Regions from separate parts of the Shewanella sp. 30m-14 genome, predicted to be linked through region 2. Evidence: predicted binding sites of a transcription regulator. Region 2 holds the regulator's gene; each other region holds the start of a gene.
The links. Region 2 encodes sigma-54, which starts transcription at its own class of promoters, with help from an activator protein. Its sites were predicted from a motif close to GTTGGCACGNNNNTNGNNT; they were not measured.
Positions count from the first base shown of each region.

Region 1: ACVBIU_RS04820 (P-II family nitrogen regulator) is a predicted target of sigma-54. The motif match lies at 2,662-2,680, and genes of this name have one in related genera.
Region 3: flhA (flagellar biosynthesis protein FlhA) is a predicted target of sigma-54. The motif match lies at 3,185-3,203, and genes of this name have one in related genera.
Region 4: ACVBIU_RS00435 (YccF domain-containing protein) is a predicted target of sigma-54. The motif match lies at 1,317-1,335, and genes of this name have one in related genera.

Region 1 covers NZ_JBRILW010000004.1:187,550-192,078, forward strand. The annotation lists gene narQ (nitrate/nitrite two-component system sensor histidine kinase NarQ) at 1-175, opposite strand, end outside; gene nrfA (ammonia-forming nitrite reductase cytochrome c552 subunit) at 419-1,822, shown strand; gene ACVBIU_RS04815 (isochorismatase family protein) at 1,912-2,454, opposite strand; gene ACVBIU_RS04820 (P-II family nitrogen regulator) at 2,721-3,059, shown strand; gene ACVBIU_RS04825 (ammonium transporter) at 3,071-4,321, shown strand; gene ACVBIU_RS04830 (hypothetical protein) at 4,484-4,529, shown strand, end outside.
Region 2 covers NZ_JBRILW010000005.1:12,548-17,076, reverse strand. The annotation lists gene rapZ (RNase adapter RapZ) at 1-582, opposite strand, end outside; gene ptsN (PTS IIA-like nitrogen regulatory protein PtsN) at 789-1,232, opposite strand; gene hpf (ribosome hibernation promoting factor) at 1,235-1,522, opposite strand; gene ACVBIU_RS05185 (RNA polymerase factor sigma-54) at 1,552-3,015, opposite strand; gene lptB (LPS export ABC transporter ATP-binding protein) at 3,153-3,884, opposite strand; gene lptA (lipopolysaccharide transport periplasmic protein LptA) at 3,881-4,420, opposite strand; gene lptC (LPS export ABC transporter periplasmic protein LptC) at 4,491-4,529, opposite strand, start outside.
Region 3 covers NZ_JBRILW010000015.1:20,994-25,522, forward strand. The annotation lists gene flhF (flagellar biosynthesis protein FlhF) at 1-1,036, opposite strand, end outside; gene flhA (flagellar biosynthesis protein FlhA) at 1,048-3,147, opposite strand; gene flhB (flagellar biosynthesis protein FlhB) at 3,299-4,432, opposite strand; gene fliR (flagellar biosynthetic protein FliR) at 4,498-4,529, opposite strand, start outside.
Region 4 covers NZ_JBRILW010000001.1:95,441-99,969, reverse strand. The annotation lists gene ACVBIU_RS00440 (pyridoxal-phosphate dependent enzyme) at 140-1,054, opposite strand; gene ACVBIU_RS00435 (YccF domain-containing protein) at 1,383-1,790, shown strand; gene ACVBIU_RS00430 (substrate-binding periplasmic protein) at 2,167-2,880, opposite strand; gene ACVBIU_RS00425 (cytochrome-c peroxidase) at 3,512-4,504, shown strand.

The DNA of each region.
Region 1 (4,529 bases), on a different contig from region 2:
CGTAGAACATTAAGCGATAACTCTGCATTCTAAGTGAACCTGAAGCGTTTATAGCTCTAGCATCCCCAAGGCTATAAGACAGGTTGATAATCGCAAAAATAGCCAGTCCACTCGACAGCAAAATTAGCGTTAACATGAAGCCCCAAATCGCTGAAGTGAGTCTGCCTTTTTTCATTTATAAAATCTCATCGTTATGGTATTTGAGTTATTCATTGGTAGCGGTTCTACATTAGTGGTTACTTGATTACATTAACAAAAATGCAAAAGTGTGAGCAACAACACGTTCACAATTTGATCTAACGCAAACTTCACCACGGATACCCCCTTAGGGGTATGTCTTTGTTAACTGGAAGTGATTAAGTTCGACCTAGAAATAGGTGGGACTATATAAATATTATAAAAGTAACATGGAGATGAGATGGTGAAAACATTAACTAAAAAGTCTTTTGCACTGAGTGCAATCGTAGCAGCAAGCCTAATGGCGGGCAGTGCATTCGCAAGTGATAAAACTGAGCCGCGTAACGAAGTTTATAAAGATAAATTTTCTAACCAATATAAAACTTGGCACGACACATCTGAAAGTGTAGAAATTATTGATGCACTTGAGCAAGATCCAAATCTAGTGATTCTTTGGGCGGGTTATGGTTTTGCTAAAGATTATAACAAGGCTCGTGGTCACGTTTACGCAGTGACAGATTTACGTAACACACTACGTTCTGGTGCACCAAAGACTGCTGAAGATGGTCCAATGCCAATGGCATGTTGGTCTTGTAAGAGCCCAGATGTACCTCGCATGATCGAAGAGCAAGGTGAAGACGGTTACTTTAAAGGTAAGTGGTCTAAAGGCGGTCCAGAAATCGTTAACTCTATCGGCTGTTCTGATTGTCACGAAAAAGGCAAGTCTAAGCTACGCATCTCTCGTCCATTCGCTGAGCGCGGTATGGAAGCAATTGGCACACCATTCGATGAAGCTTCTCGTAAAGACAAGCAATCAATGGTTTGTGGTCAGTGTCACGTAGAGTACTACTTCGAAAAAACTGCTGATAAGAAAGGTTTTGTTAAGTTCCCATGGGACAAGGGCACAACTGTAGAAGATATGGAAGCATACTATGATGCTATCGATTTCGCAGATTGGACTCACGCCATCTCTAAGACGCCAATGCTAAAAGCACAGCACCCAGGTTATGAAACTTGGCAGCTAGGTATGCACGGTAAAAACAACGTAAGTTGTACTGACTGTCACATGCCTAAAGTTAAGAATGCTGAAGGTCGTAAGTTTACCGATCACAAAGTGGGTAACCCGTTCGATCGTTTCGAAGAAACGTGTGGTACTTGTCATGATCAAAGCAAAGAGTTCATGGTTAACCTAGATAACGAGCGTAAAGCGAAGGTTAAGCAGATCCAACTTCAAGCTGAAGAGCAGTTAGTTAAAGCTCACTTCGAAGCTGGTGCAGCTTGGGAAGCCGGCGCAACAGAAGCTGAAATGGCTCCAATCTTATTGGATATCCGTCACGGTCAATGGCGCTGGGATTATGCAATCGCCTCTCATGGTGTAGCATCTCATGCTCCAGATGAAGCGCTACGTGTACTAGGTACTGCACTAAACAAAGCTGCTGATGCTCGCGTTAAGCTAGCTCAACTACTTGCTAAGAAAGGCGTACCACAGCCTATCGCTCTTCCAGATATCTCTACTAAAGCTAAGGCGCAAGCGGCTCTAGGTATGGATATGGATAAGATGAATGCTGATAAAGCTGAATTCAAGAAGACTGTGCTACCTAAGTGGGATGCAGAAGCTGAAAAGCGTGAAGCGACTTACAAATAAGTCTACTGACACTATATAGTGCTTATAAGTTAAGTGTCTAGAATAAGTCTTTAGCATAGAAGCCCTCTTCGGAGGGCTTTTTTTGGCTTTTACTTGATGAGTTTAAGCAAGGCTTTAAAACGATCGCCATTAGCTTGATGTTGTAACTCAAACAGTAGTGACTCAACATTGGTCTGCATTGCACCATAACTTAACATCATCTCTAATCCGCTTACCTTATTACTCTCTTCTCTTGACGACATCGCATCAGTTACAAGATGAGCATGGTAGCCGTGATCTAACAGATCTCTGCAGGTCTGGTAAACACACACGTGAGTTTCAATACCCGCTAAGATAACCTGCTTACGCTCCATCGAGCTGAGCTTTTCTCTAAATGTATCAGCTTGCCAACCACTAAAATGATCCTTGGCGATAGGTTCTGTGGTTTTTGCCAGCGCCAGGGCTAGGTTTTCACTTGTCCGTCCTAACTTCTGTGGTATTTGTTCGAGCCACAAAATTGGAATATCAAATAGCTGTATCCCCTTAATTAATATCTCTAGCTTACGATGCAGTTGCTCACTTTGGTGCATAACCCGTGCGAGTTGACCTTGTACATCGACCACAACCAATACACATTCTTCTGCTTTTAGCATCTTAGGCTTCTCTATTTTGCAAGGGGAGTTAATTGTTCAGTAAAGCGGATCTGTTTGGTTTATCCAATTAGAAATAGGTCTAACCTGGCTCGATATTGCTGCTTTATCTTTGTGCAGCCCCTGCATGCTTGCACTTGTTTGGTGCGTTAATATGCAGTGTTAATTGCGCGTAAAATCTTATCTTGTTGAATTTAAATGGTTAATAACTTTGGCCTAATGCTTGAATTATGTTTAAGCAAATAGGGAATGTAATTGGGGAGATAACCATGAAATTGGTAAGCGCGATAATTAAGCCATTTAAATTAGACGATGTTAGAGAAGCGATAGCTGAAGTGGGCATTGAGGGGATGACGGTTACAGAGGTAAAAGGTTTTGGTCGTCAAAAAGGCCATACCGAACTGTATCGTGGCGCAGAGTACCAAGTGGATTTTCTACCAAAAGTGAAATTAGAAATTGCCATCAAAGCTGACAGGCTAGAACTGTTACTCGAAGCGATCACTGGCGCAGCGAGAACAGGGAAAATAGGCGATGGCAAAATTTTTGTTACGGATCTTGAGCAAGCTATCCGTATTCGAACTGGCGAAGTTGATAACGAAGCACTGTAAGGGGAAAGCTGATGGATGATTTAACTAAGTTGGGACTGACGGTAACAGAGTTACGCTTTGCCCTAGATACATTTTATTTTTTGATTTCAGGCGCACTAGTCATGTGGATGGCTGCAGGATTTGCCATGTTAGAAGCTGGGTTAGTTCGCTCTAAAAATACCACTGAAATTCTCACTAAAAATGTGTGTCTATATTCTATTGCTTGTGTGATGTACCTGATTGTGGGCTACAACATCATGTATGTTGGTAATGCCGAAGGGGGATGGTTGCCCTCATTCGGCTCATTAATTGGCTCTCAAGGGGAAGGGGCTGATCATGCATTGGAGTCAGACTTCTTTTTCCAAGTCGTGTTTGTGGCTACGGCAATGTCTATTGTATCTGGCGCGGTTGCCGAGCGTATGAAATTATGGGCATTTTTGTGTTTCTCAGTATTTATGACGGCGGTAATTTACCCTGTTGAAGGCTATTGGACATGGGGCGGCGGTTTTCTGTCTGAAGCTGGTTTTGTTGATTTTGCAGGCAGTGGCATTGTACATATGGCGGGGGCTGCAGCAGCGCTTTCAGGTGTATTACTGCTCGGTGCGCGTAAAGGTAAGTATGGCGCTAACGGTCAAGTGAACCCTATTCCGGGTTCAAATTTACCTATGGCAACGCTGGGTATGTTTATTTTATGGATGGGCTGGTTTGGCTTTAATGGTGGCTCGCAGCTTTTGATATCGGATGCTGAGAATGCCAGCGCTGTGGCTAAAATATTTGTTAACACCAATTCGGCGGCAGCATTTGGCGCGATTGCTGCGCTGATTGTATGTCGACTGATTTGGGGGAAGGCTGATTTGACCATGATCTTAAATGGTGCCTTAGCTGGGCTGGTAGCGATTACAGCGGATCCATTGTCACCCTCATTAGTCATGGCTGGTGTGATTGGTACTGTCGCGGGTGGCTTAGTGGTGTTCTCGATTGTTGCCTTCGATAGGATCAAGATTGATGATCCAGTTGGTGCGATTTCTGTTCACGGTGTTGCAGGATTGCTTGGACTGGTATTAGTGCCAGTATCAAATGCTGATGCGTCACTCTTGACCCAGTTATATGGCGCGGCCGTAATTTTTGGCTGGGTATTTTTAGCGTCGACTGTGGTTTGGTTTGCACTGAAGGTGACCATGGGGATCCGTGTTACAGAAGAAGAAGAATATAATGGAATGGATGCTTCTGATTGCGGAATTGATGCTTATCCAGAGTTTGTATCGGTTAAGAGTGGTAGTTAGGCTTTCAGAGTAACCAACCGTTACAAGCCGTGATATAAATAAAGAGCTTATGCCTATGGGTATAAGCTCTTTTGTTTCATGTATTGTTATGTGATCAGAGAGTTTAAGGCTCAACAGAATTAGGCTAAAGTAAGTTATCAGCGGGTTGAGCATGGATCTTTTATGAAAGCATTGAAACTACTGAGCACTATATTGCTTATGGCGCTGG
Region 2 (4,529 bases):
GTCGGGCTCCCAATGTGGGTTTGGCAAAAAACGTACATCAAACATAAAGTCAGCTTCGGTTGGCATACCATGTTTAAAACCAAACGATTCGAAGTTGATCATCAACTCTTTATCAAGATTGCCAAGTAGGATCTCACGCACCTGATCATTAAGATCGTAAATGTTGAGATTTGAGGTATCGATATAATGATCGACAATGTTGGCTAGCGGCTCTAGCAAGCGACCTTCTAGCGCAATGGCCTCTTTAAGCGAAATGTTATCGTGCGATAAAGGGTGCAGACGACGGGTCTCGTTATAACGTTTAAGTAGCACTTCATCGCTTGAGTTAAGGAAAAAGCTTAATAACTCAACCCCATCAGGCAGAAAAGTGAGGTGCTTAACCAGCTCATCTTTCTTTTCTGGCAGGTTACGAATATCGACACTGATGGCGACAAGCTTAGTGTTACCCGATAGCTCTTTGAGTAAGGTCCCCATCATTGGCAAGGGCAGGTTATCGACACAATAATAGCCGAGATCTTCTAGCATTCTTAATAGAACGGACTTACCTGAACCGGAGCGACCTGAGACTAAAACAAGCTTCATCGTATGATTACCTGATAGACATTAAACAAAATGTATGATTTTTGTGGTTATATTGTGTAAGTGTATAGATTAACTTTTTTAAGGCTGAAAGCAAGAAGTTGAGCGGGTGAATAAGAATAAATAATATTGCTGTAATAATTACTTAGGTCTTTAAATCATTTACCTTTTGTGTAAAAAATAAATAACTTAAAGACCTGAGTAGTTAGCTATTGGGTAATGACTTGGTATAGCTCTGATTCATTGCTGGTCTTTCTCAACTGCTTAACCACCGCTTTATCGTTGAGTTTTTCAGCCATACAAGACAGTGTTGCTAAATGTTGCTCACACTGATCAGATGGCACCAATAAAGCAAATAGAATATCGACAGGCTGCTTATCGAATGAGTCAAATGGGATAGGAACTTCACATTTAACTAATACTGCAACTGGACGTTCTATATTCGACAGCCTTCCATGAGGAATCGCTATACCATTACCTATTCCCGTGCTACCCATTTTCTCTCGTGCCAAGAGACTTTCAAAGATCTCTTGTGAAGAAAGGGTTGGGTACTGGACAGCGGCAATGTCACTGATTAACTCCAGTACTTTTTTCTTACTGCCCGGAGTGGCGCAGGTAGTGCACTCCGGCTGCAGGATGGTACTTAGTTCCATCGTTAGTGTTTAGTCAGCTTCTCTTTGTGTTTAATAACCTGACGATCTAGTTTATCGATCAGGGAGTCTATTGCAGCATACATATCTGCATGTTCCGAAATAGCAAATACTTCCCCTTTTTTAAGGTGAATTTTAGCTTCGGCAATCTGCTGCATTTTTTGTACATTCAAAATAACGTGCACATTATTGATCTGATCGAAATGTCGTTCAAGCTTTGTAAATTTCTCTTCTACATAACCGCGTAGTGAATCGGTGATTTCGATGTGATGTCCTGTCAGGTTGATTTGCATTATCGATCCTCCATGTGCCTAATTTTGAGTTATAAACTCTTACGTTGGTTTGAGGGCGGGATCAGCATCGCTTCTCGATATTTTGCAATCGTACGTCTAGCAACTTTAATCCCTTGTTCAGCCAGAAGCTGGGCCATTTTGCTATCGCTTAACGGTTTCCTCTGGTTTTCAGCTGCGACTAATTTCTTAATAAATGCCCTAATTGCTGTCGATGAGCATTCTCCGCCATCGTCGGTACCCACATGGCTTGAGAAGAAATATTTTAGTTCAAAAATGCCCCTTGGGGTGTGCATGTACTTCTGTGTGGTAACGCGTGAAATGGTAGATTCATGCATTTCAACAGCTTCGGCAATGTCATTGAGTACCATAGGTTTCATGGCTTCTTCACCGAACTCAAAAAAGCCTTGCTGGAATTTGACGATACAGTTTGTCACTTTCAATAAGGTGTCGTTGCGGCTTTCCAGGCTCTTTATAAACCACTTAGCTTCTTGCAGGTGGCCACGGATAAATTGACCGTCGGCCTGATTCGTTGTGCTACGCGCCATTGATGCGTAATGCTGATTAACATTAATCTTAGGCATATAGTCAGGATTTAGCTCTACCACCCAGCGACCTTTTTTCTTGCTGACAGACACGTCGGGAATGACGTATTCATCTTTACTGCGTGCAATGGCAAGCCCAGGTCTTGGGTTAAGAGTTTGGATCAGTGTGATCGCCTCACGTAAATCATCCTCTTTGAGTTTGGTTTTACGCATTAACTGCCTAAAATCACGCCCCGCAATAAGGTCTAAATAGTCTTTAATCAGTAATCTTGCATTTTCAATGTGCGGTGTATCTGCGGCATATTGTGCTAGCTGGATAAGTAGGCATTCACTTAAGTTGCGGGCGGCAACACCGATAGGATCAAAATGTTGAATTCGTTTTAAAACGGCTTCGACTTCATCGAGTTCAGTTTCAGGATCGCCCATCGCTTCGAGAATTTCGTCACAGCTCTGGGTTAAATAACCTCGTTCATCGATCGCATCAATAATCGCGGTGGCGATAGCAAGATCGTTATCTGAAAATGGGGTGAGGTTCTTTTGCCACTCAAGATGCTCATATAAGCCTTCGCTAGTCTCGCCTTGGAATGGCATGTCATCTTCACGACTTACGCCTGAGCTAGCATTAGAGGAAACGGTGTAGACTTCATCCCAAGTGGTATCCATAGGCAGGTCATCGGGCATGGAATCTTGGGTGAGGGCTTCGGAGGTGTCAACGCTTGCGCTATCTTGGGTGAGTTCACTATTAGAGTCATTTACAGAGTGATCTTCATCGTTGATCATATCGCCATCTGACTGCTCTTCATCTAGCTCCAGTAACGGATTAGAATCTAATGCTTGTTGGATCTCTTGTTGCAGCTCTAAAGAAGACAGTTGTAACAGGCGAATGGCCTGTTGTAACTGGGGAGTCATAGTGAGCTGTTGACCCATTTTGAGCTGGAGTGACGCTTTCATTTTACCGCTATTCCCTACACTGTAGTTAAACGTTAAAGCTCGTTGAACTGGCGAAGGTTGCTCAAAAACTCAACACGTTGATTTTTTTTTGGAAATAATTCCATATTGAGTTTTTCAGCTTCCATACTGTGAATTAACTATAGCCTGAATTGTTCACCTAAGTACACCGCTCGAACCTGTTGGTTGTCCAAGATTTCGGCAGGTGTACCTTCAGCAATCAGATTTCCGTGGCTTACTATGTAAGCACGCTCACAAACGTCCAAAGTTTCGCGAACATTATGATCGGTGATCAGTACGCCCAGACCGCGACTCTTAAGTTGTTCAATAATTTTTTTAATATCGATAACTGAAATGGGGTCAACACCCGCGAACGGCTCATCTAACAAGATAAACTTTGGATTAGCTGCGAGTGCCCGAGCAATTTCTACCCGGCGGCGTTCGCCTCCAGACAATGCCATACCTTGGCTGTCACGAATGTGAGTGATATGAAACTCTTCGAGTAGATGCTCAAGTTGTTCTTCACGTTGCTCGTTATTGATGTCATGACGAGTCTGTAAGACGGCCATGATGTTGTCACGTACTGACAGCTTTCTAAAAATACTGGCTTCCTGAGGTAGGTAACCGATACCTTTACGGGCGCGTAAATGCATAGGATCGAGCGTAAGATCGTCATCATCAATAAAGATCTTACCCTTATCACTCTGTACTAGGCCAACCACCATGTAGAATGTCGTTGTTTTTCCTGCACCGTTTGGGCCAAGCAAACCAACAATCTGACCTGTCTTTACGGTTAAGCTAACATCTTGTACGACGGCACGATTTTTATAGCTCTTAGCAAGATTGACCGCTTTTAAGGTGATTTGGTTCATTGCTGTTCCTGCTTTTTCGCTGGCGATTCTGGTTTCTCTTCCTGATAGGTTTCAGGCTGAATAATGGTGATAACTCTGTCATCGCCCTTGCCAGTACTTTCTGCAATAAGCTGTTGCAAACTGATGTTGTATTTAATGCGGTTACCTGTGACCTGGCTACCGTCTTGCGCTAGGGTGGCTTCGCCGACTAAGGTGAGTGTGCGCGTAGCAAGTTCGTAGCGGATCTCTTTTGCGCTAGCCGTTGCCGGGCGTCCATCATCCATTATTTGGGTGTAAGTGGCTGGGTTACCAGTCGCCACAAGCGTTTTACCGCTCTTATCTTCTTTTGAGAAAACCCGTAGCTTATCGGCATTCATCTTGATTGTGCCCTGAGTGACTTCGACAGGCCCAAAAAAGATAACCTGATTATTCTTGATATCAGCTTCTTGGCTAGCGGCCGCAATTTTCACCTCTTGCATCAGGTCATCAACTTTAGCAACAGAGCTGAAACTGAGCAGACAAAATAGGCCTGCAAGGATAGATTGATTGTATTTCATAGCGTCCTTCTACTCAGCTAAAGCGTTTTCTTTAGCTAGTATGAGTGTAAAATTGTTCAATATGTTGGCGTTACTGAGCTTCGTAGATACCTTCTACTTGGCTGATTAG
Region 3 (4,529 bases), on a different contig from region 2:
TTTGTCCCATCCCCGCTGTATCAATCAAAACGAGCTTACGATTTCTAAATTGATAGAGTATTTGTTCTAACTCATTAAAATCATGAGCCTGTTTTACAGGGCACCCCATTATTTTGCCATAAGTTGCCAATTGCTCAAAGGCTCCAATGCGATAATGGTCAGTAGTAATGAGCGCAACTTGATCTGAGCCGTGATAAGCCGCAAAACGCGCCGCTAATTTAGCCACTGTCGTTGTCTTACCCACACCCGTTGGGCCAACAAATGCAACCACGCCACCTTGGCGTACAATATCATCGCCTTGGTTATCGAGTAAGTTGGCTAAGCTACGCGGCAAAGAGGCCACTAACTCTGCTGGAGAGTAATGTTCACTAAGGCTCGATAGCTTCTTTGCTATCGCGGGAGAGAACTCAGCCTCTAGCAGCTTGCTCTCAAGCATTGCTCCTACAGGATCGACCCGCTTTTTCTGTTCGACCATCAAGCTACTCACTTGATGCGTCAATAAATTACGAATTGACGCTAACTCTTCTTTCATCGCGTCAAATTCGGCACTGTTGTTCTGTTTGCTGCCATTAAAACTGTCTGGCGCTCGATGAGGCGTAAACTCTGCTTTCGCAGGTTCAGACGGCTTCACTTGTGCTTGCAGTCCTTTAGCCCATTCAGGCATATCAAGATTGTCACTGCGCGTTGACGGCGTTTGTTGGCTAATACGACTTTGCTGACGCTCTAATAATGCCTGCAAAGAATCTGGCGCTGGCGTTGATTGAGCGCGACTTTCAGCTTTTACGTTGGCCGCTCTCATATTCGACTGCGCGCCACCTAAGGTCACCCTCTCTTCTGCAAGATCGGTAAACATAGCAGCAGAAGGTTTAGCCTCTACAATTTTTGGCTTAGGCTCGTCATAATCGACTGCCGCAACAATCTCAATGCCACCGGTCACTTTCTTGTTTGACATGATGACAGCATCTGACCCCAAGGTTTCTTTAACTTGGGCTAGGGCCGAGCGCATATCTTTTGCTAAAAACCTTTTAATCTTCAATTATTCGACCTCTACTGACCCACTGCCGAGACGATGCGTATTTGCTTCTCGTCGGGGACTTCTTGATATGAAATCACCCGTAAATTAGGGATCGTATGCTTAACAAATCGCGATAACGTTGAACGTAGCATGCCTGACGTCAATAAAATTGCAGGCTGACCAACCATTTCTTGACGCTGCGTGGCGTCCACTAACGACTTCTGCATACGCTCTGCAAGGCTTGGCTCGATATTCGGACCATCGCCTCCCGTTGCCTGCATAGACTGATGCAACATTTGTTCCAACTCTGGCGCCAAAGTAATGACAGGGATTTCAAGCTCAGGTCCGCTGATCTCTTGCACTATCATACGTTTTAGGGCTATTCGAACCGCAGCAGTTAATACTTCGGTGTCGCTGCTCTTTGGTCCATATTCAAGTAACGTCTGTACGATGGTCTTCATGTCACGAATAGACACACCTTCATTGAGCAAGTTCTGCATCACTTTAACGACGCTGCCCAGTGGCATCACATCTGGAATAAAGCCATCAACCAACTTAGGCGAATGCTTACCAAGCATTTCAAGTAGTTGCTGAACTTCTTCATAGCCAAGCAGTTTGGCGGCGTTATTCGATAATAGTTGGCTGATGTGAGTGGCCACTACCGTTGAGGCGTCCACTACCGTGTAACCTAAGGTTTGTGCGTGCTCACGCATTTCGGGAGCGATCCACACCGCATCCAGACCAAAAGCGGGGTCTTTCGTTTCGATACCATCTAGCTTGCCATATACTTGCCCAGGATTAATCGCTAGCTCACAGTCATGACGAATTTCAGCTTCACCCGATGCCACGCCCATTAATGAGATCCGGTAAGCATTGGGGGATAAATCGAGGTTATCGCGAATGTGAACCGCTGGCACCAGAAAGCCTAGCTCTTGTGAGAGCTTCTTACGCACGCCTTTAATGCGTCCAAGCAGCTCGCCGCCCTGACCTTTATCCACTAATGGAATTAAGCGGTAACCCACTTCTAGGCCAATGGTGTCAACATGCTGTACATCATCCCAACTCAGCTCTTTTGGCTGCGAGTCGCGAGGCTCAACAGGACCTGTTTTTGCCAGCTCCAGTGCGCGCTCTCGGTCTGTTTGTTGCTTTTTCTTAATGAAGTAAGCGCCCGCGCCAGCTGCCGCTGCACATGATAAGAACACCAAATGTGGCATACCTGGCACAATGCCCATCACGAACATCACGCCTGAAGCGATGGCTAGCGCCTTGGGACTGTCAAACATCTGCCCCATAACCATTTCGCCCATATCACCGGATTCATTTTGACGCGTTACCATCAAAGCCGCGGCAATAGATAAGAGTAGACCGGGGATCTGCGCCACTAGGCCATCACCAATCGTTAATAGGGTATAAATTTCAACTGCCGCAGAGAAAGATAAATCATGCTGAGCGATACCAATAATAAAACCGCCCACAATGTTAATCACAAGAATTAATATACCGGCGACCGCATCACCTTTTACAAATTTTGATGCACCGTCCATGGCACCGTAAAAGTCGGCTTCACGGGTCACTTCAGCGCGGCGAGAACGCGCTTCTTCTTGCGTTAATAAGCCAGCGTTTAAGTCGGCATCAATCGCCATCTGCTTACCTGGCATGGCGTCTAGGGTAAAGCGAGCACTTACCTCAGATATTCGCCCCGCGCCTTTTGTCACAACGGCAAAGTTGATAATAATAAGGATTAAAAACACGACTAGACCAACGGCATAGTTGCCACCAATCACCACAGAGCCAAAGGCCTCAATCACCTTACCTGCCGCGTCACCACCATTATGGCCTTCAAGCAGGACCACACGCGTTGAGGCAACGTTCAGTGCAAGCCTGAGTAGGGTTGCCACCAGCAAAACGGTAGGGAATGCAGCAAAATCTAGCGGTCTGTCGCTGTAAATGGCAACGAGGAGTACCACGAGTGCCAGTGCGATATTGAAGGTAAAAAGGATATCGAGCAGGAACGCGGGCATAGGTAAAATGATCATAGCCAGAGCGGCTAAAACCAATAACGGCGTACCAATACCTTTTAAATGCGCAGGCTTTATCTGTTTTAATTGGCCTAGACTTGCTTTAAGTTCCATTCACCCTGAGTCCGATCTTTGACGTCTAACGCCAATACAGCAAATACTGTACCAATTATTTTTATAAGAATTGTCGCGACTATAACCTGAAAGCGACTAGCAAAGAATATCTGACGTTGCGAGTGGTTGATTTTTGGGCATAAAAAGGACTTTAATGTTTTAATTCATCTGGGATCGGCTGTTTAATTGGAACAGGATTAGGACGCCTGCCCTTGCCCTTTTGGTATTGTCGTAATTGGAATACATAAGCAAGCACCTGAGCCACTGCAGTGAATAACCCTTCAGGGATCTCTTGGTCAATTTTAGTAGTATGAAAAATAGCACGTGCCAGTGGCGGAGCTGAGACTATTGCCACGTCGTGCTCTCTAGCAATTTCTCTGATTTTAAACGCCACTTCATCCACGCCTTTTGCCACCACAAAGGGGGCCGTAGAACGTGTCGCATCGTATTTAACCGCCACGGCGTAATGCTCAGGGTTAACAACAATAACGTCGGCATTGGGCACTTCCCCCATCATCCGCCTTTGAGACATCTCGTGTTGTAACTGACGAATGCGTCCTTTCACCTCTGGCTTTCCTTCGGTGTCCTTGTATTCGTCTTTCACTTCTTGCTTGGTCATCTTTAACTGTTTGGCATGATTCCAAATCTGAAATGGCACATCAATAATGACGATCAGGAAAGTGGATGCGCAAAGTAAAATAAATATCCATACCACTATGTCCAGAGCATGGTAAATATTGCCTGGCAAGTGATCTTGCGACAGCATCAAAATATCATCTAAATAGAGGGTCAATAATAGATAGGCAGTAATGGCGACCACAGAGAACTTAGCAATACCTTTAGTAAGTTCAACCAAGGCTTGCACGCCAAACATCCGCTTAAACCCAGCCATAGGGCTCATTTTGCTGGCCTTGGGCATAAAAGCTTTAACCGAAAATGACATGCCACCAAGGGCGACATTACCTGCAAATGCGATTAAGGCTAAAAACGCAATAAAACCCATCAACGGGACTGCAAGTTCAGTGCCTACCATCCCCCAAACATTCATCATCTGATTGGTATCAAAAATCTCGTCACGACTCTGCGTAAATAACTTCGTCATGATGTTATGCATCGCCTGTGCGATATCGGGGCCAGTCATTAACAAGCCTACCGAAGCCGCGATCAGTACGGCAGAAGTTCCTAGATCTTTTGAGCGTGCAACCTGCCCTTTGTCTTTGGCCTGTTGCAACTTTCTGGAGGTGGCCTCCTCTGTTTTTTCTTGGCTACTATCGTTTTCAGCCATTTATAGCCGCCCTCCACCTTGTAACGTGAACACTATTGCTGATAGCCATTCGCCATAAAGCATGATTACAGCCCACCATCGGCGCGGCATTGCAGCT
Region 4 (4,529 bases), on a different contig from region 2:
TTAGGCTTTACCTAACTGCTTTACTTAACTGAAAGGTATCTAGCCTAACCAAATGGAATAATCTCTTCCTAACTCATATTCCAAAGCGTCTGTTACCGCTAAATCTTTAAATCTTACCAGTCATATTTACGTTTATATCTCAGAAGCTGTATTTACGTTTATATCTGGGGAGCATAGTTGCATTACCGAGTAACCCGCCTTGGTGAATATAAAGCATTGGTAAGCACGGCTCTGTATCAAGTAGTTTTTCAACACACATCCAGCCAAGTGGATCGTAAAGTAGTTCAAACTCAATACCTGACTCTGACACCTTGTTATACATATCGTAAAAAGGCTTATACAGCTTACCAAAATGATATTTTTTGCCTATATCAACAATCCTAGGGTGTAATTGCTCATTACTCACCAGAAGCCTAAACTGCTGTTTTAGATAATCGTTATCACCGACACAGGCGCACGTTAATACTTCGATGTGTGGCGCATATAACGCCATATATTCACTTAAAAATACCGCCGTTGTGCCCGTTCCCGAGGGGAGAAACACTCGTAACTCACTTAGCTGCTCACTCGCACACCAATCAACCACTTCTTGTGCCAATTTATGTACCCCATAGCGTGCATATTCACAGCGCCCTCCTTCAGGAACAAACAGTAGTTCATCATGATGGGGTAAAACATGTTGCTCAATATACTCAATACAGCTCAAATCTTGCCTATCCGACAACGTTGACACATCAATGACATTCGCACCGTTAGCGATGGCCGCGGCATAGTTACCAACCGTCGAGCTCAATACCTGTTCCGCAATATGGTCGACATAAAAATCGAGCCTTAATCCCTTAATTTTGGCTAATGCCGACATCGAATACAGAGAATTGGCTACAGGCGAGCCATGGCCGACTAAACCAGACTTACCTGGAAATTCATTATCAAGAAAATAGGCAAATTTACGCGCTTTATTTCCAGAAAATGCCTCACTTAACAGATCGTCACGTTTCACATAAACATGATTGCCATTAAAAGAGATGGTTTCTACCGGTGTGTTAGCTAACAAAGAAGTACTCACTCAGATCCCTGACGGTTAATTAATAATTTTTCCCAGTCTATTCTAATCCTTTGCCCCATTTGAGGTAAGAGAATTAATAACCTATCCACAGGGTTAAAAGTAGCAACAACTCAATTTTTGCTCATAGCCGCAAAGTAAGCCTGCTGAAGACTCAATGTAAAAATCACTAATTATTAGTCAAAAGGCTTACCGATACTTTCTACTCGCTAGCAAATTACAATTAAAAACACTTAAATACAATGCCTTACATGTTGGCACGAAAATCGCTTAGATAAAAACATACCCTAAAGAGGGAATGAAAATTAAGGAGCCGTTAATGGCAGTACTACGTTTAGTGTTTAATATTGCTTGGTTTGTTTTAGGTGGTTTTGTTATGGGTCTAGCATGGTGGTTTGTAGGGCTACTGTGTTTTATCAGTATTATCGGCATTCCCTTCGGTAGAGCCTGCTTTGTAATAGGTGAAATGACATTCTGGCCATTTGGACAAGATTCAATCAATAGACGCACACTAACGGGCAGTGAAGATATAGGTACCGGCGCATTTGGCATGGTGGGTAATATTATCTGGTTCCTATTTTTTGGGATCTGGCTAGCTATCGGGCACATTGCTCATGCATTAGCTTGTGCGGTCACGATTATCGGGATCCCATTTGCTTTGCAACATCTCAAATTAGCGATATTGAGTTTAACCCCTATCGGCCAAACCGTAGTGGCAAAGGCCTAATGATCTTGTTAAGTAATAGGTATTGCAGCAAGGTTTTTGTGGCGAGTCGAAACTCAAATCTATCTTGAATGCTTATCTTGTGTAATCAGTTAACTAATGAAAAAAGTTAACTAAGCTTGCTCAATAATATTGAGCAAGCTTTTACGCATTCAAGGCGAACCTGTCAGGCTTTGATTTCGCTCAATATCATTCATCATGTAGGAGCTAACTGCTCAGCGATGTGGCCCAAAAGTCGCTGATTTCATTTGTTCTCATTGATAGTTTGATAAAGAAGACTTTTAATAAAGACAGTTTTTAATAAATAAGTATTTTAATAAAGACGATTTGGGGAGAAAAAGACTTGAGGTTTCATACCGGTTAACTCAGATAAATAACATCACTGAACCATATTTTTTTCTAGAATAGCCTTCACATCAATTTTGCTAAGACCTTGATTAAATCGCTCACGCCACTTACGCCCCGCTTCATTATTTTTAAATGCGATAAATAACTCTTTATAGGTCAAAAGCTTCTTATTAAATTGCAGTTTATGCTTTAGCGCCTTCATATTCGGTTGCGCCAAAATATACTGCAGAACATGCTCATCAATTATCGCACCGTCGATTCGACCAGTAACCACCTTGTTCACATTATGTTGATCCGATGCCACCGCCTCAAAAGGCTGCACTCCTTGTGCCATCATCCCATCCAGTTCTGGAGTATTGACATAACCTTCAACCACTCCGATAGTATAGTGATTCAAGTCGCTCTGCTGCGTCCAGCTGATAGGATGGGACTTTTGCTCTACTAAACCTAAGCCACTTCGCCCCATAGACTCAGAAAAAACAAACTTATCTGTTGGATATGCATATTCAGGAAGGTAACCAAGGTACTTAGAATTATTACGTGATGCCATTCTCACCGCTCGACTCCATGGGTAGAAATCTACAACAACATTATGGCCTACCGCTTTTAGCGCCGCTCGAGTCACAGCAATACATGCGCCTTGATGTTTTAATTGCCCTCCCGAGAAAGGGGGCCAATGAACAGAAGTCAAATACAGGGTATCGGCATAAGCTCCACCGGCACAGCATAAAGCCAATAGGCACACAGCAGCTTTAGCCTGCCTTTTAAAAAAGCCTGCCCAAGCCGTGCTCTTGTATCTCAAAACGCAAAGACTCGTTTTCACACCTTGCCTTTTCTATATTCAACGCCACACACCTGTACTCAAAGCTGCTGTTCAAAGCTACTTTTCAAAGCTAAGAGTCCGATGACCGCGTTTTTAAACCTATCCAAGATTTTAGTCAATCCCCACAATAACGCCAAAAATCTAGCCTTCCAGGCTAAAATAGGCCCTATCTAGCACAGCCTCTATCAAAATAGACCCTATCTCAAACAGCGTCAGTCTAAAACAGCGTCAGTCGTATTGAAATCAGCGCCGTCGCAGATGCGATAGAAAGGTTTTAATGGGGAATTAAAATAAAAAGCCGTAAAACAGTGGTGAAGGTTAAACGGTTTTAGCTGTTATTAGGGTCGCCCGAAAATTAAAATCAACACAATCAGATGAAGAACTACCAAACCTACCTAACATTAGGTAGTCTGTCTGCGACCAACCTCTCAAATTATCAATCCAAATCAACGATAGTCCTAATCGAAACAAAGCGTTACCTTATTTTATAAAACTACATTATTATCGTCTCTTAAATTAACCCTATAAATTGTAATGTTTAATTGAGGCTAAAATGAATAAGCTTAGTTTGCTCTCTATCGCTCTTCTTTCTACTTTGTCTGTTAGCTCAAATGCATCTAGTGAGCCCATTGAAATCATTCCTGCGGCGGTTATTACTAACCCTGAAAAAGTTGAGCTCGGTAAGATGTTATTCTTCGAACCAAGATTATCTAAATCAGGCTTTATTTCATGTAATTCATGCCACAACTTATCTACTGGCGGCGTTGATGCGTTACCAACATCAATTGGTCACAACTGGCAAGAAGGTCCAATCAACTCGCCTACTGTTCTAAACGCCGAATATGGACTAGCACAATTTTGGGATGGCAGAGCGAAAGATCTTAAAGAGCAAGCTGCGGGCCCAATCGCTAACCCTAAAGAGATGGGCTTTACCCATGAACTTGCAGTCGATACCGTACGCTCTATGCCTGCATACCAAGCACGCTTTGAAACCGTCTATGACTCAAAAACTATCAGCATGGATATGATCACCGATGCGATAGCAGAATTTGAAAAAACCTTAGTCACGCCAAACGCGCCATTCGATCTATACCTTCAGGGTGATAAAGACGCGATTAGCGAGCAAGCAAAAGCCGGTTACCAGTTATTTAAAGATAAAGGCTGTGTAAGCTGTCACAACGGTCCTGCTGTTGGCGGCACTATGTATATGAAAATGGGTCTTGTTAAACCATTCCATACCGATAACCCAGCTGAAGGCAGAAAGGCTGTAACAGGCAAAGAAGCTGATAAGTTTGTATTTAAGGTGCCAACACTACGTAATATCGAACTTACCTACCCGTACTTCCACGATGGCAGTGTTTGGGAACTTGAAGAAGCAGTTAACACCATGGCTGATATTCAACTAGGTCAAAAGCTGTCTGATAAAGAAGTTAAAGAGATGGTGGCATTCTTAAATTCACTGACAGGTGAGCAGCCACAAATCGTGCTACCTATTTTACCGCCATCGAATAAAAACACCCCAAGGCCTGTGCCTTTCGAGGGCTAATTTCTCCCTTGTTCTGTTAAGAGCA